Regions from separate parts of the Cellulosilyticum sp. WCF-2 genome, predicted to be linked through region 2. Evidence: riboswitches for the same ligand, from Rfam matches in the RefSeq annotation. Region 2 holds a riboswitch; each other region holds the start of a gene.
What was found. Region 2 has a riboswitch for S-adenosylmethionine ahead of EKH84_RS02340 (pyridoxal phosphate-dependent aminotransferase). Riboswitches for the same ligand answer to the same signal wherever they lie in the genome.
Positions count from the first base shown of each region.

Region 1: another riboswitch for S-adenosylmethionine. It lies ahead of EKH84_RS05145 (CapA family protein); the one in region 2 lies ahead of EKH84_RS02340 (pyridoxal phosphate-dependent aminotransferase).
Region 3: another riboswitch for S-adenosylmethionine. It lies ahead of EKH84_RS10475 (methionine ABC transporter ATP-binding protein); the one in region 2 lies ahead of EKH84_RS02340 (pyridoxal phosphate-dependent aminotransferase).
Region 4: another riboswitch for S-adenosylmethionine. It lies ahead of metK (methionine adenosyltransferase); the one in region 2 lies ahead of EKH84_RS02340 (pyridoxal phosphate-dependent aminotransferase).

Region 1 is NZ_CP034675.1:1,162,062-1,170,034, reverse strand. It holds gene EKH84_RS05165 (M20 family metallopeptidase) at 1-967, opposite strand, end outside; gene EKH84_RS05160 (MetQ/NlpA family ABC transporter substrate-binding protein) at 1,095-1,949, opposite strand; gene EKH84_RS05155 (methionine ABC transporter permease) at 1,984-2,655, opposite strand; gene EKH84_RS05150 (methionine ABC transporter ATP-binding protein) at 2,633-3,658, opposite strand; gene EKH84_RS05145 (CapA family protein) at 3,678-5,018, opposite strand; SAM riboswitch class I at 5,156-5,281, opposite strand; gene EKH84_RS05140 (Hsp20/alpha crystallin family protein) at 5,699-6,145, shown strand; gene EKH84_RS05135 (helix-turn-helix domain-containing protein) at 6,298-7,221, opposite strand; gene EKH84_RS05130 (M20 metallopeptidase family protein) at 7,490-7,973, opposite strand, start outside.
Region 2 is NZ_CP034675.1:534,051-542,023, forward strand. It holds gene EKH84_RS02330 (methionine ABC transporter permease) at 1-59, opposite strand, end outside; gene EKH84_RS02335 (methionine ABC transporter ATP-binding protein) at 56-1,075, opposite strand; gene EKH84_RS02340 (pyridoxal phosphate-dependent aminotransferase) at 1,087-2,244, opposite strand; SAM riboswitch class I at 2,398-2,511, opposite strand; gene EKH84_RS02345 (trans-sulfuration enzyme family protein) at 2,869-3,993, shown strand; gene EKH84_RS02350 (pyridoxal-phosphate dependent enzyme) at 3,980-5,557, shown strand; gene EKH84_RS02355 (hypothetical protein) at 5,625-6,929, shown strand; gene EKH84_RS02360 (hypothetical protein) at 7,022-7,973, shown strand, end outside.
Region 3 is NZ_CP034675.1:2,343,912-2,351,884, reverse strand. It holds gene EKH84_RS10495 (L-aspartate oxidase) at 1-758, opposite strand, end outside; gene nadA (quinolinate synthase NadA) at 760-1,674, opposite strand; gene EKH84_RS10485 (MetQ/NlpA family ABC transporter substrate-binding protein) at 1,882-2,691, opposite strand; gene EKH84_RS10480 (methionine ABC transporter permease) at 2,720-3,379, opposite strand; gene EKH84_RS10475 (methionine ABC transporter ATP-binding protein) at 3,381-4,394, opposite strand; SAM riboswitch class I at 4,484-4,589, opposite strand; gene EKH84_RS10470 (deoxynucleoside kinase) at 4,644-5,297, opposite strand; gene EKH84_RS10465 (hypothetical protein) at 5,555-6,547, opposite strand; gene EKH84_RS10460 (DUF445 domain-containing protein) at 6,700-7,605, opposite strand; gene EKH84_RS10455 (N-acetylmuramoyl-L-alanine amidase family protein) at 7,846-7,973, opposite strand, start outside.
Region 4 is NZ_CP034675.1:4,724,937-4,732,909, reverse strand. It holds gene EKH84_RS21575 (rod shape-determining protein) at 1-278, shown strand, start outside; gene flgF (flagellar basal-body rod protein FlgF) at 296-1,063, shown strand; gene EKH84_RS21565 (flagellar hook-basal body protein) at 1,074-1,889, shown strand; gene EKH84_RS21560 (rod-binding protein) at 1,903-2,328, shown strand; SAM riboswitch class I at 2,394-2,494, shown strand; gene metK (methionine adenosyltransferase) at 2,582-3,772, shown strand; gene EKH84_RS21550 (hypothetical protein) at 4,070-5,275, shown strand; gene recD2 (SF1B family DNA helicase RecD2) at 5,501-7,762, shown strand; gene EKH84_RS21540 (ComF family protein) at 7,802-7,973, shown strand, end outside.

The DNA.
Region 1 (7,973 bases), 630 kb from region 2:
CCTGTGACACATTCCCTGCATCAGTTGAAGGAAAGGTTCGGTCATCTGTCCACTCTATTCCTAACTCCTCTAAAGTTTCCTTATAAACTAAGTCTAGCTTTTCATTAGGAATAATGTTATCTACCTTATTTTGAAAGAGCCCCATTTTATAGGTGCACCCTGTTGCCAGTGCCGCTCCTTCTGCTATTTTCTCTACTTTTTTATAAACTTCATTTACTTTTTGTCTTGTTGCTCCTCTTAAATAAAATCTCCCTCTCGTATAATCAGGAACCGTATTAGGTGCTGTCCCTCCATCTAAAATAATGCCATGTATCTTCACATCAGAGGTTAAATGCTGCCTTAGGGCATTAATGCCATTATAGGTGAGAATCAGTGCATCAAGGGCATTAATTCCTTGTTCAGGTGCGGCCCCTGCATGAGCAGCTTTTCCAAAGAATTCAATATCAACTGGATCAAGTGCCAGTGATTTTGGTGTTAGTGTATTAACTCTTCCTGGATGTAATTCTAAAGCAATATCCACATCTTTAAAATAACCCTTTACCACAAAGCTTTCTTTAGCACTACCGTTTTCTCCTCCTTCTTCTCCAGGTGTACCGTAAACCCTTATCTCTCCGCCTAATTCCTCTAACTGCTTACTAAGGGCAATGGCGCTAAATGTACTTATTGTACCAATGAGATTGTGCCCGCAGCCATGTCCAAGACCTGCTAAAGCATCATATTCAGCTAAAAATGCTAACGTTGGTCCCGCTTTCTCAGATTTTTTAACAGCCGTAAAACCTGTAGGATGTCCAGCTACATCTCTAGTTACTACAAAACCATGTTCTTCTAATTTCTCAGACAAAATGCCACTGGCAAAATACTCATGGTTAGATGTTTCTGGGCGAGCAAATATTTCTTTTGCAATGGTCTTATACGCTTCTTGATGCTCATTAATATATTGAAACAAACTATTCTTTTTGCTATTCATAAGCTTCTCCTCCTATTAAAATACAGGGCTGTTACAAAACGAATGCTTTCTTTCATTCTATTTTGTAGCAGCCCTATTTCTCTAAATTGCCACTCATCTATTAATTAAACTAATCACTATTTAGATTCTACCATACTGGGATATAAGCACCACTATAAATTTCTTCAATTGCCTTTTTGGTTTCATCTGTATGGTAGACTTCCATTATCTTCTTAAATACCTCTTTGTCTTTATCCTCTGTTCTTACTGCAATGACATTAAAATATTGCTGTGCATTTTCTTGCTCTGGATCTTCTCTATAAATGTAATCATAGATGCCTGCATCTGTTGCTGCACCACCATTAATAGCTGCAAAGTCTACATCTGCCAAAGAACGTGGGATTTGTACAGATTCCATTGAAACAAATTCAAGCTTCTTTGGATTCTCTGCAATATTCTTTGTAGTTGGTGTCACTTTGTCTGTCCCATCTAAAGTAATAAGCCCTGCTGACTCTAAAAGAAGTAATGCTCTTCCGCCATTAGTAGCATCATTTGGAATAGCCACAGTTGCCCCATCTTTAACTTCATCTAAGCTTTTGATTTTGTTTGAATATAAGCCAAGAGGTGCAATAAATGTATAGCCGATTGAAGATAAGTCTAAGCTATGTTCTTTGATGAAATTTTCAAAATAAAGTTCATGTTGGAAAGCATTAAGGTCAATTTCACCGTCTGCTAAAGCAAGATTAGGTTTAATATAATCAGAAAAGCTCACTGGTTCAAGTTCAATATTATACTCTGCCAGCCTTTCATTGATATTATCCCACAAGCGAAAATCTGTACCATTTACCCCAATCTTAAGAACTGTTTTTTCCCCACTATCTGTTTTTTCTGTCTGAGTAGTATTACTTGCCTCATTGCTTGCTGGTTTTCCTGCCCCACATGCTGAAACTCCTAATGCTAATACACCTGTTAATATAATAGATAATAATTTCTTTTTATTCATTGTCATCTCTCCCTATCCTTTTTATAATTTATTATTAATGAGCCAATTTTTTATAGATGAAATCTCCCACTCCCTGAATCAAATAAACTAGGAGTAAAATAATAATAATGGTAACGATCATAATGTCTGTCTTAAAGTACTGATAACCATATCTAATAGCAAAATCGCCAAGTCCGCCTCCACCAACAGTTCCAGTGATAGCTGAATAACCAATTAAGCTAATAAGTGAAACAGTAATGGCTAAGATAATATCTTTTCTACCTTCTACTAAAATTACTTTCGTAATAATCTTCCATGTTGAAAATCCCATAGCCTCATAAGCTTCAATAATACCTCTATCTACCTTAAGAAGTGCCATTTCTACTTGTCTTGCTATAAAAGGAAAGCTGGCAACTACCAGTGGCACAATAGCACCTTTAACACCAATGGTTGTTCCTACAATCATTCTAGTAAGTCCTGGGATAGCTGCTATAAGTACAACAAACGGTATAGACCTTAATGTATTTACAATCTTAGAAACAATGGAATAAACTAATTTGTTGTCACAAATATGGTCCTTTGAAAAAACAAGTAGCATGACCCCTACTGGAATGCCTATGAGTGAAGCAAATAGACCTGATACAGAAATCATGATCATTGTTTCATTAAAAGCCTTTCCTAGCTCTGCTGAGTATTCAATTACATTAGGTATTAATTGCTGTAGCATGTTTAATCACCTCCACTTTTGTATTCAATGTTCTATAGTAATCAAGCGCTTTTTGTATCTGCCAATCATCACCTCTAAGCTCAACTATAAGGCTCCCTACAATGCCTGTATAAAGATGCTCAATATTCCCAAATAAGATATTAACTTGAATATCAAAGTCTCGTTCTAACTTTGAAAGTATAGGTTCATGAGCTACTTCACCATAAAAGTTAAATTTGCATACCATACCTGTAAACTGTGTTAAATCTTCTTCGTTAATGATGGTTCCTGAAGAATGGGCAACAAAGTCTTTGGCTACCTGACTTTGAGGACTAGTAAAAACTTCTACAATATCTCCACTTTCAATCACTTCGCCCTTCTCCATAATGGCAATGCGGTTACAAATGCTTTTTACTACTTCCATCTGATGCGTAATGATTACAATGGTAATATTCAGCTTATATCTAATTTCCTTTAGAAGCTGAAGAATAGATTTGGTTGTGGTAGGGTCTAGAGCGGAAGTAGCTTCGTCACATAGCAGAATCTTTGGATCACTGCTTAGTGCCCTTGCAATAGCTACTCTTTGCTTTTGCCCACCACTCAGCTGATTAGGATAAGCATATTTTTTATCTGTTAGATCTACTAACTCTAGTAAGTTGTTGACCTTTTCTTCAATTTCTTTTTTATTCCACTTTAAATTTTTAAGAGGCGCTGCAATATTGTCATAAACATTAATACTGTTCATTAAATTAAAGCCTTGAAAAATCATCCCGATATTACTACGCACTCTAGACAATTCTTTTTTATTCATTTGAGTAAGTATGGCGCCGTCTACCTCTACTTCTCCTTCATCAGGCCTCTCTAGTAAATTAATGATGCGAATGAGCGTACTTTTCCCTGCCCCACTATAGCCAATTACTCCGAAAATATCGCCTTGTTCTATCTCTAAATTAATATCCTTTAGTGCTTCAACCTTTGTACCCTTTGTATGAAAGGTCTTATGTATATGACTTAATTTAATCATATTTTTTCCTCCCCTCTTCCTAGTTTTTTTCTAGAATACCTGCATTGTCTTCTGGCATTAACCTCAAAAATAGTCTTTTTAAATGAGCAATTTCTTTGAGCTGTTTCTTTGTAAACACATAAGGAAGTTGTCCTTTTTCTATGTTGTTTATCAGTTTAATGAAATCTAATAATTTAATTTCCTTATATTTTCCCTTTTCATATTGCTTAAAGATATAATAAGGAAATACCTTTAAATCGCTTATCACCGTTACTTCTTTTTCCTTATGGATTCCTTTAGTCAATTCAATCTTTATTAGAATCCCAAGTAAAGCATTCAACGTATTAAAATCTCCTACCAGGTTGCCTAACGAATAAGCAATCAGTCCTGTTTTCCTAACTCCTTGTATTGGATCTATGAAGCTATACTTTTCAATAGGCTGCACGACATGAGCATGATTGCCTATAATAATATCTACGCCGCATTCCTCTAATACCCGATGTCCCATATCGATGATGTTTTGAATAGGGTAGGATTCAAATTCTAAGCTCCAATGGAGACAGGCAACTACAATGTCAGCATTCTTTTCCCTAGCAATTTGTACATGTTCCTTCACTAAATCTAGCTTTTCTCCCGGGTTATTCAGCTTGACATGGTTTACTAAATATGGCTTTCCCTCTGGCACTTGATCACCGTTCAGAGTAAAGGTATAAGCTAAGTATGCTACCCTTACCCCATGCTTTTCTATGATGGGAATGTCTCTTTGTTCCTCTATACTTCTAGCTGTCCCAACCTGTTTACAGCCTTTTTTATCAATCAATTCTAAGGTTTCAATAAGCCCTGATTCTCCTTGATTTAAACAGTGATTATTAGCTGTAGAGAAAAAATTAATCCCTCTTCCACCATGTAAATATCTTTCAAACATACCTAGTGTTCCATTAAGCTCTGGCGTACTATTAACACTTCTTGGTGCATTCTGAACTGGTTTAGAAGAAGCTATAGGCGTTTCCAAATTAGCGTAAATGCTGTCTACTCCATCAAAGTAAAAGTCTTCTACCTCATCCCAGAAATGCTCGGTTGTCTCTGGTGTTAACTGGTCTCCTGAAAGTAAGTCTCCACCCGCTGTTAAAGTAAATTTCCCTGTTATCTCAAATGCCTCTGGTAATGAAAATGTAAGGTCTTGCTTTTTAAAATAATCCTCAATTTGACTACCTTTCTCTGCTCTTTCAATCTGCTTTATGTAATACTTATATTTCCACCAATCAAACTCCCCTGGCTGCAAATTACTAAAGTCCCCCTGCACATTTTGGGAATATCTATAAGTATCGCCTTTGATTACTCCTAATAAGCGATATTTTAATTTTTCAGCTGCTAGCGACATTTACTCCACCTCCCTGTTGTTTTAGAAACTCCTTCATCTGTAGAAGATCGTTCTAACCTATATATGTTTTACTATATAAAATACAAAAGCTACTTTCTTATTGATAAGAAAGTAGCTCAAATAAAGCAGAACTCACCTTCTTATCTTCTCAAACTCAAAGTTTTAATTACTCTACGTTTGTAGGAATTAGCACCGTGTACACTTATGGAATGTCCGGTTGCTGGGCATCATAGGGCCTATCCCTCAGCCTCTCTCGATAAGAAACAGTTTTTTATTTCTGTGTTTTTATTTCTTAGTGTTTTAATATGTTTTGTAGTATATATTCTTCGTCGAATATTGTCAATAAAATTGCTTATATTTAAAATATAGTTTTTTCCTATAGCTAGATATTGATTTTTCAAGCTTTTGAACCTCATGTATTGATTTTACTTGGTTTTTACAACTATGAATTTCCACATTTTTAATTCCTAGTATTTTAGTAATAGATTGTTTCTGACACTATAAGTTACTTTTTGAATGAAGGTTTGAAAGCATATTTTATAAATACAAAATTTTTATGAAAATATTAAAAAAATACTTGACAATGACATTTAAGAAGCCTATATTATAAGTGTAATTAGCACTCGACCAATGAGAGTGCTAACAAAACTATAAAAAGGTTTCTTAAAGGAGGAGTTTATATGTTTGGATTAACACCATTCAATCGTCAAGCAGTTCAAAGGAGCAACAACGGATTTGTAGACTTTTATCATGTAATGGATGACTTTTTTAACAATGATCTTCTCAACTTAAGGGATTTTAAGTATGACACCTTTAAGGTAGATATTAAAGAAGATGCTAATGGCTATGCTATTGAAGCAGAGATGCCAGGCGTAAAAAAAGAAGACATTGCCATCGACTATCAGAACGATCAACTGATTATAGCCGTACAACGAAAAGAAGAAATGAATGATGAAAAAGATCAATATATCCATCGAGAACGTCGCATTGCTTCTATGCAGCGTGCGATTAGCTTAAAAGATGTTAAAGTAGAAGGCATTACAGCTAAACTAGAAGAGGGTATATTAAAGATAAATATTCCAAAAGAAGAAGTACCCAAAGCAAAACGATTAATTGAAATCCAATAAAAGTTAAGACTTAGAGGACTACTGCACCAAATTGCAGCAGTCTATTTTTATTGTATAGGAAAGCAGGACTTTCCTATACAATAAAAATAGAGAGCTAGATAGCTCTCTATCACAATATTTCTTAATTTACTCACTCAAAAAAGGTGAAAAATCTATTTCTTTTTTATAGGAAGCCAAAACTTAAATTCTACTGGTACCTTCGAGGGATTGTCAGCTAAAAACCATTCCTTCGAAAAAAGATGTTCTTCTAAATAATTTCGACCGTCAAAATCCACATCATAGCCGCCCATATCCAACATACACTCATATATAGTCTGTGATGATTTTTTCATGGATAAACCTATATCTAAAGTTCCATCTTCATTAAATTCATTCAACACCACATCACCCACAAGAAATAGGCCTTTAGGTGCATCACTCACCTTTGCGCCTAGCAAAGTTGTATTGAGTCCTTCTTCCCCATGCAAAACCATTTGAGCCTTATATTCATGAAAATCATTTTCTTCCCCTGTTGGGTGATGTCCATTAGGTACAAAACCTATATATCTCCTAGCTTCATAGTCATTCAGATTTTTTACAGCCCCCTCTCGTAATTGATTCCATGCCAAAGTTTCAGGTCTGTCACAATTTACTTGAAAGGAAACTACTTTCATATGATTTAATTCTTCAATACGAACTAATGATTTTGAACCAGTCATGATACTACCTCCGTCAAACTTGATTTGGAAAGTGATTGGCTGATATTTTTTGGCTATTCCCAGCTTTCGGACAATCGTTGGCGGCATACCATGAAAAGCTTGAAAAGCTCTCGTAAATGCCTCTGGAGATTCATATCCGTACTTATTAGCTAAATCCACTACCTTTATATCAGTATTTTTAATATCCTCACCTGCAAGAGACATTTTTCTAAACCGCACATAATCTCCTATTGTTAAATCTGTCATGAATGTAAACATTCTTTGAAATCGCGTCAAAGAGCAACAGGCAACACGGGCAACTTCGCAATAATCAATTTTACCTGTTATATTTGACTCTATGTAATCCAAAGCATCATTCATCTTACTTAACCATTCCATCACCAATTTCACCTCTAACAGCAGTATAACTCAAGTTTTCAAAAAGTACCTTGCAAAAAAAATCAGTTGATGCAAGACTTCTGCTTTCTATAATAAGACTATTCTCATTATAGCATATAAGGATTTTGTTCTTCGCATATTTAACTCCATTTTTATAGGACTTTTAATGTCTTATTATAATAAAAAAGCTGTAGATTTACTCTACAGCTTCTTTTTAAATATAACAAAAAGACTTTCTTTTGCTTTGTGTAATGCTGATTTCTATTCACTACTTATTATTTTTTAACCACATGATGGCACTATAGGCATGAATCGCAGCTCCCGTAGGTAATATTTCTTCATTAAAGACAACCTTTGCACTATGCATAGGCTCACCATATAAATCATTTTCGGCTTTTGAACCAGCACCTAACATCATATAAACACTTGGTACTTCATATGAATAAGAAGCAAAATCTTCTGATCCCATACCACCTGACTCAAATAATACTACTGACTTTTCACCTACTAAGTCCTTTACATAGTCTGTTATTTCATGTGCTAAGTTATTATTATTAGTTAGTGGTGGTACAGAAGATAGTTCTATTAATTCTGCTTCGCCTCTAAACATCTTAGCTGTAGAAGTTACTATTTCATTCATTCTGTTAAATATAAATTCGCCTATTTCTTTATCTAAACTTCTAATAGTACCCTCCATAATAACCTGGCCAGGTATGATGTTTGCTGCGTCTCCTCCAACAAACTTTCCTATA
Region 2 (7,973 bases):
ATGTAAACAGTTTCTGTTGTTGCCTGCCATAGAGCTTCTATTAATTCACCTGTTTTCATGCGATTTCACCCTCCTTTGGAATAATTAATTCTATTTCTTCAATATTTTCTCCTATATACTTAAGTGCTTCATTAATAGCTTTAACTTCTCCCTCTATACTAACTACCAAGACACCCACTGGCTTTTCTTGAATGTAATCAATGTGACCATGTAGAATGTTAAGTACAACATCATACTTCTTGTTGGTATAAGCAATAATAGGCTCTAGGCTCTTGTCACCCCTATAAGTCAACTTGATGATTTCCCCATTTGCTGCATTAATAATCTCCTCTGGTACCTTTATCTGAGTCTTTACTAATCTTTTTGTTAATGCTGATTGGGGACTAGCAAATAACTCGTAAGCGCTATTAACTTCTATAATTTCACCTTGACTCATTACTGCTACTTTTGAGAACAACCTTTTAGCTACCTCTAGTTGATGCGTGATAAACACAATAGTAATCCCCAACTTAGCATTAATTCCTTTTAAGATATCCACAATTTCCTCAGTTGTTTGCACATCTAATGCAGAAGTTGCTTCATCGCAAAGTAAAATCTTTGGATTCGCTGCTAAAGCTCTTGCTATACCTACCCTTTGTTTTTGCCCACCACTTAAACTAGCTGGATAAACATTTTCTTTATCTTCTAGGCCCACTAGCTCAAGTAATTCTTTAGTTCTAGTTTGCCTTTGAGCTTTAGGATAATCCTGGACTTTAAGAGCAAACTCTATATTTTCCCCTACTGTTTTTCTTGAGATTAAATTAAAGTGTTGAAAAATCATGCCGATTTTCTTTCGTAATCCCCTAATCTCTGTAGAAGAAAGTTTTGTTACATCCTCTCCCTCTACAAAAACACTGCCTGAAGTAGGCTTTTGTAATCCATTAATGGTTCTTACTAAGGTGCTTTTACCTGCGCCACTCCCCCCAACTATTCCAAAGATTTCTCCTGGTTCTATATGAAGTGATACATTACTAACGGCATTAACGATTTGATTTTTTTGTTTAAAGCTTACATTTACTTGTTCAAAACGAATCATTGTAGCACCTCCTAAAAATGTTTTTTTATTTGCGTTAATCTCTCTAAAGCTAGCTCTAGTGTTTCTGGTTTTTTAGCAAAGTGGAAACGTATATATTGATTAACAGGTTCTTTGAAAAAACTAGAACCTGGTACAGCTGCTACGCCTACTTCTTTAATAAGTCTTTTTGCAAATTCGTAGTCTGATGAAACACCAAATTCTTCAATATCAACCATGACATAATAAGCACCTTCTGGCTTAAAGTACTTAAGTCCTATGCTATCAAGCCCTGACAAGAACAACTCTCTTTTCTTTCCGTATAACGCTGTAAGTTCTTTATAGTAGTCATCTTCTAATTTAAGTCCTACTGTTGCAGCTTCCTGAAGAGGGGCTGCTGCTCCTACTGTTAAAAAGTCATGTACCTTTTTACATTGATCAATAATAACCTTCGGTGCTATTACATAACCTAATCTCCAACCTGTAATGGAATAAGTCTTTGAAAGTGAACTACAAGAAATAGTTCTCTCAAACATGCCAGGTAGCGATGCAAAGTAATGATGTTTATATGGTTCAAAAACGATATGCTCATAAACTTCATCTGTAATGACATAAGCGTCATACGCTTTAACAAGCTGTGCAATGTCTAGTAGCTCTTCTTTAGTAAATACCTTTCCAGTTGGATTAGATGGATTACAGAGAATCAAAGCTTTAGCACCTGCTTTAAAAGCTGCTTCAAGTTCCTCTTTATCAAAGTTAAAGGCAGGTGGTTTAAGTGGAATGTAAATGGGCTCAGCTCCACAAAGCACTGTATCTGCTACATAGTTCTCATAAAAAGGTGAGAAGATAGCAACTTTGTCACCGCTATCGCAAATAGCCATCATAGCTGTCATCATGGCCTCTGTACTACCACAAGTGACTACGATATTTTCATCTGGGTTTAATTTAATCCCCATAAAATGTTCTTGCTTCTTGGCTAAAGCTTCTCTAAAATTTTGTGCTCCCCAAGTCACTGCATATTGGTGCGGCCCCTCTATGGCTACCCTTTGTAATTCTTCTATTAATGCCTTAGGTGGATCAAAATCAGGAAAACCTTGTGAAAGGTTAATAGCCCCATGTTGGTTAGCAATACGCGTCATCTTCCTAATCACGGATTCTCCAAACCCATCTAATCTATGACTTAACTTACTCATCTTGTTTCCTCCCTTTAATTAACCTTGATCTTGTAGTTTCTTTCATTTTTCTGTGTTTTTCTGCCTACTTCATTTAAAAGTAATATTTTACAAACTATAAAAGCTGCTTTCTTAAGATAAGAAAGCAGCTTTTAAAATTCACTATGCTACATACTCTTATCTTCCAAACCACTTCTGGTTTGCTGGAATTAGCACCTTGAGCATTTTATAACATGTTCAGGTTGCCGGGCGTCACTGGGCCAGTCCCTCTGCCTCTCTGGATAAGAAATTATTCACTTGGTTTTATTTCCTAGTTGTTTTATATGTTTAGTAGTATATTTTTATTTTTTTAAATTGTCAACTATTTTTTAATATATTTTTTATTTTATTTTCTTTTTAATTTCCCTTGAAGTTACTAGAAATTTCTTTTTTTATAGAACCATTAATGGATAAGTTTTATTTATTATTATTTTCTTATTTGCTTTAGTCTTTGACTATCAATAACTTTTTCTTTTTGGACTGTCACATTTTTAATTCCTTTAAAATAAATATATTTACTAGGAATTAAATTTGATGTATACTCTCTTTAATTTAAAAAATTTGATATATTACAAAATTTATTGCCAATTTAAAGGAGGTTATTTTATGAAATTTGAATCAAAGGTTATCCATGGTGGTATCTCTGAAGATGCCTTTACAGGCGCAGTTAATATTCCTATTTATCAAACATCTACTTTTAGACAAGAAGGGATTGGTAAACATAAAGGCTTTGAATATGCACGCACAGGTAATCCTACAAGACAGGCTTTAGAAGAACTTATTAAAGATCTAGAAGGTGGCATCGCTGGTTTTGCTTTTGCTTCTGGTTTAGCCGCTCTTTCTACAGTTCTTATGCTTTTTAAAACAGGAGATCATATTCTTCTATCTGATAATGTCTACGGTGGTACTTTTCGAGTAGTCGATAAGGTATTCGTTCATCTTGGCATTTCTTATTCTCTAGTAGATACTTCCGACCTTGAAGCTGTTCAAAAAGCTATCACGCCTACTACTAAAGCCATCTTTATTGAAACACCTACTAATCCATTAATGAAAATCACAGACCTATCAGCGATTAGTACACTCGCCAAAAGTCATAACCTCATTTCGGTTGTTGACAACACGTTTTTAACCCCTTATCTTCAACGTCCTATAGAACACGGCATAGACATTGTTGTTCATAGCGGCACCAAATATTTAGGCGGACATAGTGATGTGGTTGCTGGGCTTGTAGTTGTTGCTCATGAAGACCTTAAAGAACGACTTGGCTTTTTACAAAATGCTGTAGGTGGGATACTTGGCCCCCAAGATAGCTTTTTACTTATAAGAGGTATTAAAACATTGGCTATTAGATTAGAAAAGGCTCAAGCTAATGCTAAAGCGATTGTTGATTTCTTACACACTCTACCTCAGGTAAGTAAAATCTATTATCCAGGTTTAGGCGCTATGATTTCTTTTGAACTTAGTGACCCCGAGGTCGCTCTAAAGCTCGTAGAAAATGTTAAACTCATTGCTCTGGCAGAAAGTCTAGGAGGTGTAGAAAGTCTTATTTGCCTTCCAGCAGCTATGACACATGCTTCTATTCCTGTAGAACAAAGAAAGGCCTTAGGTATAACAGATGGTTTACTTCGTCTTTCTGTAGGCATCGAAGATGCTGACGACTTGATAACTGATTTAACCCATGCACTTAATCTTTCTATATCTGAAGGAGGTACATCTCATGCACTATATTAATGATATTCGTGAACTTATTGGTAATACCCCACTCTTAAAACTCAATCATATTTCTCCTAATCCTGATATTAATATCTTTGGTAAACTAGAATATCTAAACCCAGGGGGAAGTGTTAAAGACCGTATTGGCCTAAAGATCTTAGAAGATGCCGAAAAAAATGGGCTACTTAAACCTGGCTATACCATCATCGAAGCTACTGCTGGTAATACCGGTATAGGCCTTGCCATGGCTGCCTTTGAAAAAGGCTATCAACTTAAAATTGTTATTCCTGCTAAGTTTGCTATTGAAAAACAAATACTAATGCGCGCCTTAGGTGCAGAATTAATTGTTACTCCAACAGAAGAAGGTATTGAAGGTGCTGTTCAAAAAGCAGAAGAATTAGCAAAGCAAATCCCAACTAGCTTTATGGCTAAACAGTTCGATAATCTCTCTAATAGAGAAGCTCATCGTCAAACAGGTAAGGAAATCTATGATGCCCTTGATGGGAAGATAGATATCCTCGTAGCAGGAGCAGGCTCCGGTGGTACTATTATTGGCATTGCCTCCTATTTAAAAGAGAAAAATCCCAACATCAAAATTGTACTCAGCGACCCTAAAGGCTCTATTCTAGGAGGTGGGGAAGAAGGTACCTACCATATTGAAGGTATTGGTAATCATTTCATTCCTTCTTTATTTGATGCTTCCTATGTCGATGAGGTAGAGAAAATTTCCGATGAAGAAGCTTATTACTATGTACAGCTATTAGGCAAAAAAGAAGGTGTATTGGTTGGTTCTTCTTCTGGTGCAGCTATGGCTGGTGCCATTAAGCAAGCTTATAAAGCTAATGGTAAGGTTAATATTGTAGCCATCTTCCCTGACCGAAGCGAGCGCTACTTTAGCCAGAATCTTTATAACTTCGATATGAATCTCTCTGACTATCGCTTTAATGACCTATTTGATAGTTGGGCTACTCATTATGACGAAACTGTTTACACAAAAAAGGGTGAGTATTATGAAGTCTTTAAAAACTACGAAGAAATTTTAAGAGAAACTGTCTCTTTTATTAATTCACCTACTTCTGCTACAGTCTTAGATATTGGTTCTGGTACAGGTAATCTAGGAGCCGTTGCAGCTAATTCAGGTTATAAAGTAACTGCCATTGAGCCAAATGCTAAAATGAGAGAATTAGCGTCAGCTAAATATCCTCATATTCCTGTTCAAAATGGTTCTTTTCTCTCTTTAGATATTCCTGATGCAAGCGTGGATGCTATTATTTCTAGCTACGCTTTCCACCACTTACAAGATGAAGAAAAAGCTAAATCTATAGCCTTTATGGCTTCTAAGCTTCGCCAAGGCGGTCAAATTATTATTGCAGATACCATGTACGAATCTCCCGAGGCTGCTTCAGCTGTATTAAATTGGGCTGAAAACTATGGCTTTACTCATCTTGCTCAGGATTTAAAAACTGAATTCTATACCACTCACGAAATCCTCGCTCATGCATTTGAAACGGCTAATTTCCGGGTAAGCTTTAAGCAAATGAATCAATTCGTATGGATTTTAGTTGCCACTTTGAACGCATAGTTTATCATATTCATACTCCTAAACCGCATAAACTATTACGACACCTTATGATAAAGGAGTGTTACTTATGTTTGATCCAAGAGATACTTGCCTTTTAGATGATGCACTTGCAAGATTTGATGAACTTGTAAACGCTCCTTGTCTACATGAGCTGACTCATTTCCCAGTATCTCCTTCTGAGACTCCTCCTGCCTGCTTAGGCTTTATTCAAATTGAAGGCTTTCCTGTCACAGATACCTTTAAAGCATTTTCCTTTGTTTTAAATGCTCTAGAAAGCCTTCAAATAACCATTGGCTATGTTATACAAGTGCGCAATGAACAACTTTCTATTTATATTGGTATTAAAGGGGATGAATTTTTCTGCGTTGCTCTTGAAATTTTAAAAAATGGGCTAATTCAAACCTTTCCTGGTATTCAACTTCATGAATTAACACCTGAGGAAAGTTGTGAACTAATTGATCAGCTCTTTAGTCCTTGTAAACATAACTCACTTGCAACTATTTCTGTTATCCCTAATACAAGTACCACAACACCCATACTCACTTCATTTAATAATTTAATGGGAAGAAATGAGGACTTTGTTCTTTTTTTATTAGCAACACCCGTGTCTCTTTGTCACATACGATCTATACTCAACGAACTTATTTGTCTATTTAATATCTTGTCTGGCTTCTCTCAAGGTAATCATACTGCTTCCAAAGGCTTAAATAAGAATGGTTCTACTACTGTTACACGTTCTAATACCGAAACCAATGGTAGGAGTTGTACAGACACAAATACTTCTGGCAGTAGTCATAATTCTTCTCAATATAAAAATATAACATCTTCTACTTCTCTTTCTTTAGCAAATAATAAATCTCTGGGAGTTAGCCTGCTTTGTAATGACTCTTGTGGACACGCAACTAATACTAGCCGTGCTTCTGCTGAGGGTATTACTAATAGTGAAGCTGTTGCTTGTTCTAATAGCCGCCTTACTGCTACTAATCTAACAGAAAACGAAGCCATCGTTTTTAGTATTCAGAATAAGTGCGTCGTAGATGCCTTAGCTACTCTTAATTTACTTATCACCCGCTATACCAACTTATTAACCTTACCTGCCTTTGAATTTGGCGCCTATCTTATAGCACCTTGTTTATCAACAACAGTTCGTGGTGCTTATACTTACTTAGGTGTTGCTGATGCCCCCTCCTCTACTATAGGTCCTACGGTTGTTAATGTATGGGATCATTGTAATAGTAGCTTCTGCACTATCTTGAAGGAGTTACAATGCTTTAATCAACCCTTCTTTGAATCCTGTTCTTCGAAAGATTGTCTTTCTAGTACTACTATTATTAGCGGATTAGAATTTATAAGCACTCTATATTTTGTGTAAATATAGAGTGCTTGTTCACAATATTTATTCGATATGCTATACTGATTTCAATAATAGCCTCTATTTATAGGCTTAATAAGGGAGGGTTTGTCTTGTCCGTTGTTTCATACAAATGTCCTAACTGTGGGGGAGATTTAGGCTTTGATCCAGAATCTCAAAAACTCAAGTGTGAATACTGCTTTAGTAGCTTTAATGAGCAAGAGTTAGAAGTTTTGACAACAGAGAAAAGTTATAGTGAGCCCGGTGAAGAATTTATAGAAGATGGTAATGATGCTACTGCTGAAGAAGGCACCACCATGCTCTATACTTGTCCTAGTTGTGGTGCTCAAATCGTTACTGATGAAGTAACCTCTGCTACACTTTGTTGCTATTGTCATAATCCTGTCGTTTTCTCAAAACAACTTTCCGATGAATTTAAACCATCAAAAGTAATTCCCTTTAAAAAAAGTAAAGAACAAGCACTAGAAACATTTCTTGCTTGGCGAAAGAAAAAACATTTTTTACCTGATGATTTCTCCTCTCCTAGTCAACTTGAAAAAATCGCTGGGATCTATATTCCCTATTGGCTAGTAGATTGTGATACCTCTGGCTATATGAGAGCAACTGGTAAAAAGATAAAATCTTGGACTAGTGGAAGCTATCGCTACACTCAGACAGATATCTATGCTGTATCTAGGGCTGCTTCTATGTCTTTTGATTACTTGCCTCATGATGCTTCCAAAAAAGCTGATGACCTGGTAATGGAGAGTATCGGTCCTTATAATTATGATGATCTTGAAACCTTTTCTTTTTCTTATCTAACAGGGTTTATTGCTGAAAAATATGATGTAGATAAAGATACCATTTATCCAACTATTAAATCTAGGGTAGAACGTGCTGTTGAAACAGAGCTTCGTAACTCCATTCATGGCTACACCACAACTGCTGTAGGTGGTAAAAATGTTCAAATTCATCGCACCCGTTTTCACTATACTTTGATGCCTGTTTGGATGTTAACTTATATTTATAAGGGGCAGACTTACATGTTTGCTATGAACGGTCAAA
Region 3 (7,973 bases), 1.8 Mb from region 2:
TTGAGCAAATACGCACCTTCTCCTCGTACAGCCTCAGAGATTAAAAAGCGTTTCCCTTGTTTTTGACTATAGAGGGTTGTAGGATGAATCTGGATGTAGTGAATATCTGCTACTTGTACCTGATGTTTTAATGCAATAGCTACTCCATCACCTGTTAGATGTGAAAAATTGGTGCTTGCTTTAAAAATACCCCCTATACCACCTGTAGCAAGTACAATATCCTTGGCATAAACGGCATGATAACTTCCTTTATAATAGACCATTACCCCATATGCTGTTTTATTATTTTTAATCAAATCTACTAGTGTACATTGTTCTAATAGCTCGATATTAGCTCTTTGTTTAACGGCAGCTAAAAGTTTACTTGTAATTTCTTTTCCTGTTACATCTTTGTGATGTAAAATGCGATTCGTGCTGTGTGCTGCTTCTTTTGTGTAAACTAGTTCACCTTTTTCCTTGTCAAAATCTACACCTAGAGCAATTAACTCATTAATGATTTCTCTAGATTCTCGAATTATGGTTTCTACAGCTGTTCTATCATTTTCATATTTTCCTGCTTTTAAGGTATCTTCTACATAACTTTCAAAATCCCCTGCATCTTTTAAAACACAAATGCCCCCTTGTGCTAAAAAAGAGTTACTTTCTTCTAATTGACCTTTGGTAATCATTAAGATGTTTACAGTCTCAGGTAAATGAAGTGCACAAAATAATCCTGAAACACCTGTCCCTACAATGACTACATCATATGCTTGTTTCATTTTATTTTGCCAATTGATGCATCTTACTAAGAGCACCTTCTGCCTTTCTTCTCATTTCTTCGTCTAATTCAACAGGATGCTTTAATGTATCTAGGGCATGGTAGACATCCTCTAAACTAATGCGTTTCATATTAGGACAAAATTGTCTGTGACCTACGGCATAAAATTGCTTGTGAGGATTTTTCTTTTTAAGTTCATATAGAATACCCATTTCAGTCCCAATAATAAATTTCTCAGCAGGGTCATGAGTAGCGTAATCAATAATACCTGAAGTGCTTCCTACATAATCTGCTAATTCTGTAATGACTTTAGGGCACTCAGGATGAACTAGAACCTTGGCCTCTGGTTGCGCAGCCATAGCAGTCTTTAAACTTTCTACTGTAATACTTGTATGTACATGACAAAAACCATCATTAAAAATGAAATTTTTTTCTGGTAATTGCTCAGCAATATAACGACCTAAATGTTCATCTGGTATAAAGAAAATATTTTTTTCGGGTAGCTGACCCACAATCTCTAAAGCATTAGAGGAAGTGACGATCACATCGGCTTCTGCTTTAATCTCTGTGGTTGAGTTAATATAGCATACAACCGCTAAATCTTTATAAGCCGCTCGCATTTCTCTAATCTTTTCTATTTCTATCATATGAGCCATTGGGCAATCAGCATGCTCCTCTGCCATAACTACCTGTTTATAAGGATTAAGAATCTTAGCACTTTCCCCCATAAATCTAACACCGCAAAAGATAATCAGTTGTTCTGGTCTATCCATGCATACTTTGCTTAAATAATAAGAATCTCCTACGTAATCTGCTATTTCTTGCACGGAATCATCTACATAATAATGTGCTACAATAAGTGCATTTTTTTGTTTTTTTAAAGACCTAATTTGCTCTATTGTATTAACTACATTCATTTTCTCGCCTCACTTATCAAGTTATACTTTATTTAATATAACATCATCCTCTTAAATAATCAATACATGTGTAAAGACACCTACTAAGTCATTTTGTTGAATTCAAATTTCTTCCTATTTAATGTTATTAATCTCATAGCATGGTACTAAATAAAAAAGAGCTGTTGTATTAACAAATAAAATTGCTAATACAACAGCTCTCTATCATTAATTTAAGCTTACCACTGAACCTTGGTACTTCTCTGCAATAAAGTCTTTTACTTCCTTGCTTCCTAAAGCTTCAATAAGTGCTTTAATATCTTCTCTATTTTCGTCGCCTTCACGTACAGCTAAAATATTAGCATAAGTTTGGGCCATTAAAGAATCTGCTGCCTCTTTTGCTAGAGCATCCTCTTCTACATTAAGTCCACCTTGAATAGCATAATTACCATTAATAACTGCAAAATCCACATCTTGAAGTGTACGTACAAGCTGAGCTGCTTCAATTTCTACTATTTCAATGTTACGAGGATTTGAAGTAATATCTGTTTTAGTTGCTGCTAAACCTGCTGACTCATCTACAGTAATGATACCTAAATCTTGAAGAAGCATTAAAGCTCTTGCCTCATTAGTTGTATCATTGGGTACCGCAATTTTAGCTCCATCTTTGATATCATCTATACTAGATGATTTTCCTGGATAAATGCCAAATGGCTCATAGTGGACAGCTGCTACTGATACAAGATGTGTACCATTCTTACTATTAAAATCATCTAAATAAGGTTTATGTTGAAAATAATTAGCATCTAATTCTTTATTTTCAAGTGTTAGGTTAGGCTGCACATAATCTGAAAACTCCTTAATTTCAAGATCATAGCCTTTTTCTTTCAAAATAGGTTTTGCTACTGCTAGAATCTCTGCGTGTGGTGATGTAGATGCTCCTACAACAATTTTATTACTTGCTTCACTTTTGCCACAACCTGCAAGAAGTGAAAGTGATAATACAGCTACCAAACTTAAAGTTAATAATTTTTTCATTTTATTTCCCCCTGGTTTTCATTAAGATTTATTTTCTTTTATCTTGCTTTGTTGCTATTTTCATACCTATACCTTGAATACATTGAACGATAATGACTAATAAGATTACCGTTACTAACATCACTTCTGTTTGATAACGATAAAAGCCATAACGAATGGCAATATCTCCAAGACCACCACCACTTGTAAAGCCAGCCATTGCTGAATAGCCTAAAATAGTTGTAGCTGTAATAGAAGCACCTATCCATAAAGAAGGTTTCGTTTCAGGTAACATCACTTTCCAGATAATTTGAAAAGGTGTAGCTCCCATAGAAAGAGCTGCTTCGATAATGCCGTGATCTAATTCTTTAATAGAAGACTCTACCATTCGCCCGATAAAAGGGGCTGCTGCTACAACTAAAGGTACAACAGTTGCTGTTGACCCTATAGTGGTTCCCACCACCCATCTTGTAAAAGGTTGAATAAAAATAAGTAGAATCAAGAAAGGTACTGAGCGTGTTATATTGACTATCACATTTAAAATGCTGTTAAGCCATTTACTAGGCAATAAATTTCCTTTTTCTGTAACAACTAAGGCTATACCCAAAGGTAAACCTATCATATAAGCTAATAAAGTAGAAAATAAGGTCATGTATAAGGTCTCGAATATCCCTATTGTAATGGTTTTAATCATTTCAACATCCCACATTTTACATAACCTCCTCTACAATTAGTTCTCTTTGTCTTAAGTAATCTAAGACACGCATTGCTTGACTTGTATCCTCTGGCAATTGAAGTACCATTTGTCCCATTGCTTTATCTCCTACCTGTTTCATATCTGCATAGATAATATTGACATGAGCCTTACACTCTAAAATCATACTTGCTATAGCTGGATCATAAGCTGAACTGCCATCAAAAATAATGCGTGCACATTTCGTGCCTATGTACTGACTAGGTGGCATGCCATTTGGATAAACGAGTTGCTGCCCTACTTGACTTTGAGGATGAGTGAACACTTCTTCTACTGTTCCAACCTCTACAATTTGACTATCTGCAATAATGGCAACATGAGAACAAATCTCCTCTACAACCTTCATTTCGTGGGTAATAATAACAATGGTAATACCAAACTTCTGATTAATTTCTTTTAGCAATGCTAAAATAGATTGAGTTGTACTTGGGTCTAAGGCCGATGTGGCTTCATCACATAAAAGCACCTTAGGATTAGTAGCTAATGCCCTAGCAATGGCTACTCTTTGCTTCTGCCCTCCTGAAAGCTGTGAAGGATATGATTTCGCTTTATCACTTAACCCAACTACCGCTAATAACTCTTTAGCTTTTTCTCTTGCTTCTTTTTTCTTCATACCTGCAATTTCTAATGGAAAACAAACATTATCTTCTGCTGTACGTTGCATCAACAAATTAAATTGTTGAAAAATCATACTCATAGACTGTCTGGCTTTCCTAAATTCTACCGCACTTAATGTACCTAAATCTTTTCCATCAAAGTATACTTTACCTTTGGTTGGCTCTTCTAGATAATTAATACATCTTACGAGGGTACTTTTTCCAGCGCCACTCATACCAATGATGCCATAAATGTCTCCTTTATAAATATCTAAGTTAACATCTTTTAATGCCGTGAATGTTCCTTGATCTACTGAATAGGTTTTACTTAAATTCTGTAAAGATATAATTGGCTGATTGAATACTTTCTCCATTTTTTCCTCCTTCTAGAAACAAAGTAAACCTCTCTTATTTTTAATGATCACTAAAAATAAGAGAGGTTTACTTTGCTTTGATTCATCCGCCCTTATCTTCCAGAACCTTAGGTTCTGCAGGAATTAGCACCTTTCACTTAAGTGTGGTTGCTGAGGTATCATAGGGCCTGTTCCCTCCACCTCTCTAGATAAGCTTTTCTATTGATACTTAGTATAATCATGTTAATTTGAAAAGTCAAGAAATAATTTCTATTTTTTTCTAATCATCTTTAATTTGCTTTCTACTAATGCTAATACTTCTAACGCATCTTCCCTGCGGCTTACTACATCATAGCGATCCATATCAATGACTACAACTTCACTGGCATGATAATGACTCATCACCCATTCATCATATCCTTCCCATAGTTGTCTATAATAAGCTTCAAGCTGTGCATCTAATTCATAGCTTCTACCACGTTTCATAATACGCGATAGCACTGTTTCAAATGATCCCTTTAAATAAATCATTAAATCAGGTGCTTTCTTAGGAAGTTCCTTTAACTCTTGCATCATATTATCTAACAAACGATCATACATTTGAAATTCTAAATCCGAGATTCTTCCTAGGTCATTATTAACTTTAGCAAAATACCAATCTTCATAAATACTACGATCAAGTACGTTATTATCATGATACAATGCACTTTTAATACTTCTAAAACGTGTATCTAAAAAATGTAATTGTAATAAAAAGGGATATCTTTTCTTTTCTATTTCTTCTTCACTTGAAGTATAAAAAAGAGGTAAAATTGGATTATTATCTACACTTTCATAAAATACTTCCGTTCCAAAATGCTCTCCTAAAAGCTCTGCAACACTGGTTTTTCCCAGACCTATCATCCCACCAACAACTAGCAACATTCTTCACCTATCCTTCTCACTTATCTCAAAACAACTTCTTCTATCATAAGTGTTTACATAATCATTGTCAATTGATTGATAGGCATGTTTCATTTGGACTTATTTTCATAACATTATAGACTTACTTTTAAAATCATAACCTTCTGCTATTGCTAAATCACCTATCACCTATTTACAATTCTTTATTATCTATTATCATGTGATTACATCAAAAAACTGTGTTTAAAAGCTCTCACTTTTAAACACAGTTTTCTATCTTACTTCCAATCTTTCAAAATGTTGATATTACTTGCTTCATAAACTGTATCACGCCTAAAGTTACCAGTTTCTTCATCATAAACACAATCAAATGTCATCATACCTGCTCCAGCTTTATACTGAACTAATACATGTACTCTTTCATAATCGTTATAATCTATATAAACTAAATATTCTAAGCCGCCTAATTGAATATAACTTTTTTCAAATAACGGATAAATATCATCACCTTTTTTGACAACTAAGGTCCAAACTTGGCCATCATCTAAAAAATAACTGCCATCATCCGTTATTTCTCCTTGACAGTAGACCTCAATGGTTTCATTGCTACCATCTAAATCAAAATCTACATCAAAACTACTAAAACGATTTAAACCTTCTAAATATGTAGCATCTTGAATAGGTGTAATCATTTCGCCTGAATGGGGCATCCCCATATCATCTGTTTCAAGCTTTAGATATTCAATACCTTCATGACCATTTTTCCCATCTTCAGCTATAACATAGTCAATACTTTTATTTTTGTAGGTCACTGTAATCATAATCTGCGGAATACCTTCTGGTCTTACAGCATACAGAAGTAGACCATAACCTTCTGGTGTTCCTTCTTTTGCATATAAGGTATCTTTTGCAATAAAGCGTTCACCTGTATACTCTACTTTGCTAATTGTAATTTTTGAACCGTTATATTTGGGTATAATCATTAGATTATCTTTTGTATCCATCTGTTTATAGGTTTCTACCTGAGGTAAGCTATTGATGGCTTCCTGATCTGGCGCATTAATAACTAGCCCTAGTTCAGTAATATTGTTATTATATTTTTCAAAAGCGCTATTATAGCTACTTTCTGTTGTTTCTGCTGTGGCGGTAGGTGACGGGCTTTCAATTTCCTGTGTTGGCTTTGGCCCATTCTCCCCATTACAACCTACTAAAAATGTACTTACAATTAAACTCATAATGAGAAAAACTGCCCATTTTCTTTGCTGTCTCATTGTCCATCTCCCTTCCTGTTATTGCGACTTTATATACTTCCTCTTATTGAATCTTACCACTAATCCTAGGTTTATTCAACACTATTCTAGTCAATATGCCTATCCCCTATGAAAATCAGCACTTTTTCTAATCATAAATAACTTTTTATCTCTTAGAAAAAACTCATTACACACCCCATAATACCACCAAGTAAAGCGCCTAACCATACTAGCCTATTAAGTTCTTTATTCATAATCTCAAGAATTAAATTTTCCATTTCTAAAGTATCAAATGCCATAATGCGTTCTTCTATCATCTGAGCTAAATCTAACTTTTCAAGAGCAGTACTAAGCCCATTCCTTACCAAACCTTCATAAGATTTAATGACTACTTTTTTGATGATGTCTCTATAGGGATCTAGCTTGGTTACCCAATCTCCCACCGAGGTTTCTTTCAGGTTATTACTTTCCTCCTCTACAGCTTGTCTTATAATTCCTTCTGCTTCATCTACAATCATTTGAGAAATAGCCGGTTCAATCTTATCACCTAGACTATCTAACATTTGGTCTTTTACTAGAAAACTCATAGGTCCTAATAAGTGGCTTAATGCACCACCTTTTAACGTTCCTATTAATTTATCTACAATAATCTTGCCTAGTTCCATATTAACAACCTTTGTGTAAATAAGAGAAGTGGCATTTTCTTCGGCTTCGCATAATAAAAAAATAGCCCTTTCTTTACCCAAAAATTCGTTTCCTATTTCTCCTAATTTTTTGTCATTAGCTTGGTACGTGTCAATATAGTAGTCTACCTTTTCTTCTAATCTCTCATATATTTCTGGTTTTAATAGTGCTTTTCTAAATACTTCTTCATTTAAAAGCTCTCTACTCACTACTCTTCCTATACTTTTGGCAAGACGTTTTTTTTCTTTTGGAATAACTCCTGGCGTAAAAGGTAGTGTATAACCTCCTATAGTAATTGGATTTAATGGTCTAAATAACATCTTAATGGCAATACCATTTGTAATATAACCAATAATAGCACCTACTAAAGGGCCTAACAAAAAGTTCCAGTTCATCTCTTTCTCATCCTTTCCCTATGTATCTTTCATAAGCCTGTTGATTCTAACTTATTTTCTTACTTATTTCTAGTATTTCCCTTTTATTTACGACTCATACTTTATTTATCAATTAGTTTGTTTATACCATAGATTTATTAAAATTTCATGAAAATAAAGTGTAAAATAAAAGAGAAAGTATTCCCTCTATAAAGAATACTTTCTCTTTTATTTACTAATCTAATTTAACACACTAGGATGCTACAAAAATCTAAAGCTCTCTACAATACTTTCATAAATAGCCTGGGCCCATTTGTTTGTAAAGGCCGTACTATTAAGCAAAGCTGCTTCTGCTGAGTTACTAATAAATCCTGTTTCAATCAGTATTG
Region 4 (7,973 bases), 590 kb from region 2:
AAGAAATTAGACAGGCCTTAGAAGAACCAGTAACAAGTATTGTTGATGGTATCCGATCTGTGTTAGAAATAACACCACCAGAATTAGCTTCTGATATTTCAGATAGGGGAATTGTGCTTACAGGTGGTGGAAGTCTTATTCAAGGTCTTGATCAGCTTATTTTGCAGGAGACAGGAATAAATGCAGTGATTGCAGATGATGCTATGTCATGTGTAGCTATCGGAACAGGTATGTGGGTTGAATATAGATATGCTAAAGGAGTAAGAGAAAGAGATTAAAAAAAGGAGGCCTTTAGATGGTAAGAGGACTTTATACAGCTGCCACAGGTATGAATGTACAGGCAAAAAGGTTAGAGATTATTTCTAATGATCTAGCTAATACAACGACTACTGGATATAAAAAAGATGTTGCAGTAGTTTCTTCTTTTCAAGAAGTATTAATGACGAGATTAAATGACACTCAAAACCAAGTGCCTAATAATGGACCAATAGGTAATATTACTTATGGGGCAAAGATTGACGAGGTCTATACAGATTTTACTCAAGGTTCAGTTATTTCAACAGGGGAAATGGTTGATGTGGCTATTCAAGGAGATGGCTTTTTTGTAGTGCAAACTCCAAATGGAGAAGCTTACACAAGAGATGGTAATTTTTCTATTAATCAATATGGAGATTTAGTGACTAAAGAAGGCTATCCTGTTATGGGATTAGATGGTCCCATTACTTTAGGCGAAGAATTTCTGGCCACTGGTGGAGATGTAGTGATTAGCAGTCAAGGAGAAGTAACATTAGATGGTCAGTATATTGATACCTTAGAATTAGCTAGATTTGAAGACAGTAGGGCATTAACAAAAATGGACAATAACTTATATAGTAGTACGGCGGCTAGGCTGCCTTTTGAAGGGCAGCTCATTCAGGGCTATTTAGAATCAGCCAATGTTAATCCTGTAACTGCTATGGTAGATATGATTACCGTTTCAAGAGCATATGAAACAAATCAAAAAATGATTCAAGTACAAGATAGTTTACTTGGTAAAGCTGTTAATGAATTAGGTAGAGTATAGGAGGAAGAATATGATTAGAGCATTATATACAGCGGCTTCAGGTATGACCGCCCAGCAACTTAATGTAGATACCATTTCTAATAACATGGCTAATGTTAATACAGCAGCTTATAAAAAAGAAACAACTAACTTTAAAAGCTTGCTCTATACAACGATGGGAGAAGCTAATGATCCTAATGCACAGGCGACACCTACAGTTAAACAAGTAGGGCATGGTGTACGTGCGCTAGCTAATTCTAGAGATTATACAAATGGCATTCTTCAAGAAACAGGTAATGAATCAGACCTTGCTTTAGTTGGAAATGGTTTTTTTGCTATTGGTCAGACAGATGGTTCTGAGGTTTATACTAGGGATGGTAGCTTTAGATTTGCTATGATTCCTGATGAAGGAAGTTATGCGTTAGTTACAGCCGATGGGCATCCAGTACTATCTACAGAAGGTGAGTCTATTGTAGTAGGGACAGAAATTCCTATGGATAAGCTTGAAATAGGGCAAGATGGAAATATTTATTATTTAGATGAGACAGGACTCGAAATGGATGTAGCTCAAATAAGAATTGTTCAATTTGCTAATAGAGCAGGACTTGAGGCTGTAGGAGATAACCTTTATAAAGAAACACCAGCTTCCGGAGAGCCTTTAGCAGAGGTTGATGATGATGGCTTAACTAAAACAACGATTCGTACAGGTTACCTAGAAGGTTCCAATGTACAAATAGCACAGGAAATGGTTAACTTAATTATTGCTCAAAGAGCTTATGAAATTAACTCAACAGCTATTAAAGCAGCCGATGATATGTTAGGACAAGCTAATCAGCTTAAGAGCTAAGGAGGATAGCTAGATGGAAATTTCAGGGGTTTCAAGTCTATTAGATTTGCAAAAGCAAGTAGCTACGGAGTCTGCTGATACAGCAGGAACAAAAGATTTTGAGGCTATTTTATCAGAAGCTATGGCAAAGAAAGATGACACAGAACTAAAAGAAGCTTGTGATGAACTTGAAGGTTATATGCTCAGCATGATGTTTAAGCAAATGAAATCATCTATGCTTTCAGGGGATAGTTTGATAGCTAAAGGTGATTATGAATCTATGTTTGAGGATACTTACATCAATAATTTATGTGATGAAATGGTTAAAGCAGGGGGCATCGGTCTTTCTGATGCTATGTATAAACAAATGACCAATACATATGCTGCTCAAATGCAGATTAGTGATGAAAATAAAGCAGCAATGGCTAATGAAGCTATCAAAACCGAAGAGGAAGTTTAAGAAATGTTCCTCTTGTTGACAATAAAAAATAATAATGTTAAAATAAATCGAAAATAGAATAAAAATTCTTATCCAGAGAGGTGGAGGGACAGGGCCCTATGAAACCCGGCAACCTAGTTTAAAGCTAAGGTGCCAATTCCCACGTATTTATTACGTAAGATGAGGATGACTGTGCGAACGCTAACCCCTCATTTTTAATGAGGGGTTTTTTATATGGTTTTCTGTCTTACACAAAATTAAAGGAGGCTATGATATGGCAAAAAGATTATTTACTTCAGAATCAGTAACAGAAGGGCATCCAGATAAAATTGCTGACCAAATCTCTGATGCAGTTTTAGATGCTATTTTTGCGCAAGATCCAAATGCAAGAGTTGCTTGTGAAACAGCACTTACAACAGGTCTTGTATTAGTAATGGGAGAAATTACAACAAATTGTTATGTAGATATCAATAAAACAGTTCGTGACACTATTAATGAAATTGGTTACAACGCACCAGAGTATGGTTTTGACGGACACTCATGTGGTGTAATTGTAGCACTTGATGAACAATCAGCAGATATTGCTATGGGTGTCAACAAAGCTTTAGAAGCTAAAAAAGGTGAGATGACAGATGATGCAATTGAAGCTATTGGCGCAGGGGATCAAGGAATGATGTTTGGCTTTGCTTGTGATGAAACACCAGAACTTATGCCAATGCCAATTTCACTTGCTCATAGATTATCAAAACGTTTATCAGAAGTACGTAAAGATGGTACTTTAAATTATCTTAGACCAGATGGTAAAACACAAGTTACTGTGGAGTATGATGGAGATACACCAATAAGAGTTGATGCAATCGTTGTTTCAACGCAACACGCAGCAGAAGTAACCCAAGAACAAATTCATGCAGACATTATGGAATATGTTATTAAACCAATTGTTCCAGAGAACTTATTGGATGCAGATACAAAATATTTTATTAATCCGACCGGACGTTTCGTAATTGGTGGACCAGTAGGAGACTCAGGTCTTACAGGACGTAAAATCATTGTAGACACTTACGGGGGTTATGCAAGTCATGGTGGCGGTGCTTTCTCTGGAAAAGATCCAACTAAAGTAGACCGTTCAGCAGCTTATGCAGCTAGATACGTAGCTAAAAACATTGTAGCAGCAGGTCTTGCTAAAAAATGTGAAATTGAGCTTGCATATGCTATTGGTGTAGCACAGCCAGTATCAGTACTCGTAAATACACATGGTACAGGTGTTGTTAGTGATGAAGTATTAGTAGAACTTGTTCGTAATAACTTTGACCTTAGACCAGCAGGTATTATTAAGATGTTAGATCTTAGAAGACCTATCTACAAACAAACAGCAGCTTATGGACACTTTGGTCGTATTGATGTGGATTTACCATGGGAAAGAACTGATAAAGCTGAAATATTAAAAGCTGCAGCAGAGAAGTAGGCGACTAGAATATAATCCGTATAGGAAAGCTTTGGTTGAATCCTGCTGTCTAGAGTGCCTTTTAGAAGAGTATATGAATTGTGAGATGAGAGAGTAAGAGAGTGATTAAAATAAAAAAGCGTTGTTACGAGGAAAAATCGTAGCAACGCTTTTTGCATGAACAAGAATTAATATTACAACTACATTACAATTATTAATTAATCATAAATTCTAGTGGTATCGAAATCTAAATGTGCTATAGTATTCTGTATAAATAAAAAAATATTTTATTAATTTGGTTTATGGAGGGGATTTGTAATGAAGAAAAAAGTATTAGCCTTATTGGTAACATTTGTAATGATGTTTACTATGGTAGGTTGTAATGCTCAAGGTGTAGAACTAATTAATGAGTTAAAGACAGTTTCTACATGGGAAGCGATGGAGACAAAAAGTAATTTAGACGTAAGCTTTACTTATCAAGGAGAATCATTTAAGGCAAATGCAGAAGTTGTAAGTTATTCAAATAGTAAAGACTTACAGATGGAAGCTACTATGACTATTAAGAATGTTGAATTTTCTGGTCAAAAGATTGACGTTACAAAAGCACCATTTAAAATTTCACCTATTAAATTCTATATGGATGGTATGAAGTTCTATGTAAGTACAAGCTTTATTAAAGATGTAGCGGCTATGGCAGGTGTTGATCCATCAACATTAGTAGATGTAAGTAAAGACTATTTAGCTCTTGATTTAACAAGTGCTATGGAAATGTCAGGAATGAGCAAAGAGCAAATAACGAAACTATCAAGTCAAGGTTTTGATATTTATGCTAATTCTAAAGTAGAGGTTCCAGTTACCAAAAAAGATAACACTTATACTGTTGAACTTAAAGATTCACAATTAGTAGATGCATTCTTTGATCTTTGTGCAGAAGCTATTGATGCACAAGCAGCTACATTAACAGAAACTTATAAAGCAATGGGTCTTACAGATGACCAAATCAAAGAAGCTCTTGCACAAGCAAAAGCTATTTATGGACCAGAAACAAAAGCTATAATTAAACCTATGGTTACTGGTAGTACTGCAAAAGCAAGCTATACATTCAATAAAGATAGCTATGTAGCTGATATGTCAGCCGCTATTAAAGTAGCAGTAGATAAAGAAAAATTTGATATTAGCGTAGCTGAAAAATCAGAAGTGAAAAAAGCAGATAAAAAAGCAATTACTTTCCCAACAAGTGTAAAAGTATACACTATGGAAGACCTTATGGCTATGACTACACCTAGTCAAGTTATTGAAGTAGCACAAAAAGATTGTATTGTAGAAAAAGGTGTAACATATGTACCTCTTAAAGCTACTTTAGCTAAGGTTGGACTTACAGTAGGTTATGATAGTAAAGCAAAAACAACTTATATTAAAGAGTTAAATAATATGCCTATCAAATCTATTGTTAAAAAAGGTGTATCATATGTTTCAGTAGACCAACTTGCTGAACTTGGCTTGGTATGTGAAATTACAAAATAACAAATGTAAGAAAACGAATAAGCTACAAAGTAAAAATAGGAACCGTTAAGTATATGGTTCCTATTTTTTATGCTACATTTAATTTGAATGCGTATGAGTTAAAAGAAGATAGGCAATAATTTTCATAAAATAGTAAGCCATTGTGACCTAAATGTGGATATGTTATACTTTTTAAATAAAGTTGTGGACAAGATAAATGGATAAGAAAGCAAAGTGGTGAATAAATTGAGCGAACAAGTGGTTTTAGAAGCGACAATAGAAGATATAATTTATCAAAATGCAGAAAATGGGTATACTGTTTGTACCATAGAGTACGAAGGAGAAGAGCTTTCTTGCGTGGGAGAAATGGCAGGTATTTATGCCGGAGAAGAAGTTAAAATTGTAGGAAGCTGGAGCACACATCCCATATATGGAAGGCAAATACGAGTAGAAATGCTAGAGAGAAGTATGCCTAAGACGGTACAAGGAATGGAAAAATATCTAGCTTCTGGTGTTATTAAAGGCATAGGGGCCAAGACAGCAAAGAAAATTGTCAAGCATTTTGGGTTAGATACTTTTAGAATGATTGAGGAAGAACCGCTTGTACTTGCTCAAGTAAGTGGCATTAGTGAAAAAAAGGCACAAGAAATCGGAGAAATTTTTCATACCCAGTATGAATTGAGACGTGCTATGCTATTTTTACAAGAATATGGGATTACACCTACTTATGCGATTAAAATATATAAGCAGTATAAAGATAAGACCACAGAGGTCGTTAAGAATACGCCGTATCGTTTAGTGGATGATATATTTGGTATTGGCTTTAAGAAAGCAGATGAGATTGCTTTTAAGGTGGGGATAGCAAGAGATGACCCTCATCGTATAAAAACAGGTATTTTATATATACTTAATAGTTTTTCAGCTAATGGACATACTTATGTCCCTAGAAATAAATTGTTAGAGGAAGCCATGAAACTATTACTACCAAATGAATATAATGATTATGTACAAGCAGATGAATATGAGCATCCATTACTTGAAAATGCACTTTTGGAACTTACCTTATCTAAACAAATTATTATTAAGAATTACGATGAGGTACCTTGCATATTCCTTTCATATCTTTATTACAGTGAACAGGCTGTAGCTAGAAAACTTATTGATTTAGCTGCTCTGTATCAAGCAGATAGTCAGTTAGATGTAGAAAAAGAGCTGATTAATACACAAAAGGAACTAAAAATTGAATTAGTAGAAGAACAAAAAGAAGCTGTTAGACAAGTACTTACTCAAGGTGTGACTGTGATTACAGGAGGGCCAGGAACAGGAAAGACTACTACGATTAATGCTATTTTACACATGCTACAAAAAGCTGGTGAAGATGTGCTCTTAGCTGCACCTACTGGAAGAGCAGCTAAACGCATGAGTGAAGCCACTGGTATGGAAGCACAGACAATTCATAGACTTTTAGAAATTAATTACATGAGAGAAGATACCAATAAGCAAATGTTTAGTCGTAATGAAGAAAATCCATTAGAGGCGGATGTTATTGTAGTAGATGAGATGTCGATGGTAGATATTACTTTGATGCATGCTTTGATGAAAGCTGTAGTGGAAGGACAACGCTTAGTACTTATTGGAGATGCAGACCAGTTACCGTCTGTAGGAGCAGGAAATGTCTTGAAAGATATTATTAAAAGTGGCAGGATTTCAACAGTAAGATTAGTACAGATTTTTAGACAAGCTTCTAAGAGTGCTATTGTTATGAATGCTCACCGTATTAATAAAGGTGAATATCCTATATGTAATGAAAAAGGAACAGATTTCTTCTATATGAAACGTAGTATGCAAGAAGAAGTTAAAGAGACTATTATAGAGCTGATTACAACCAGATTGCCTAAATACCAGGGCTTTGATAGCCTGAAAGATATTCAGATTTTGGCACCTATGCGTAAGGGAGTAGTTGGCGTTAACGAACTTAATAAAGCTGTTCAAGAAGCCTTGAATCCACATCATCAATTGAAACCTGAGAAAGAATACAGAGGCACCTTATTTAGAGAAGGTGATAAAGTGATGCAAATCAAAAATAATTACAACACACCTTGGAAAATATTAGGGAAAAGTGGTATGCCTATAGACGAGGGAACAGGTGTATTTAATGGAGATTGTGGGATTATAACCAGTATTAAAGAAGAAGCAGAATTATTAGTAGTTACTTTTGATGATTTAAAAGTAGTAGAATATGAGTTTAACCAATTAGATGAACTAGAGTTAGCTTATGCTATTACCATCCATAAATCCCAAGGAAGCGAGTATCCAGTGGTCATTTTACCTATTCATAGTGGGCCACCTATGCTTCTTAATAGGAATTTATTATATACAGCAGTAACTCGTGCTAAAAAAATGGTAGTAGGTGTAGGACTTACTGAAACTATGGAACGTATGGTGGATAACAATAAAGAAATAGAACGTTATTCAAGTCTTGCTAAGCACCTTGCAGTCATGTTGTAACACCTTATATGATGCTAATGGGGGAGATGGAGGTCTTTAATGGATGAATTCCTAGGACGATTAAAAAAGCTTATTTACCCTGATAAATGCACGATATGCAGAAAGTTACTTTCTGCAGAAACAAAAGAAGTATTATGCGACAGGTGTTATAGTCACTTATTAAAAGAAAACTTATGCAATAGGTGCGGTAGGCCATACAAGATAGAAAACG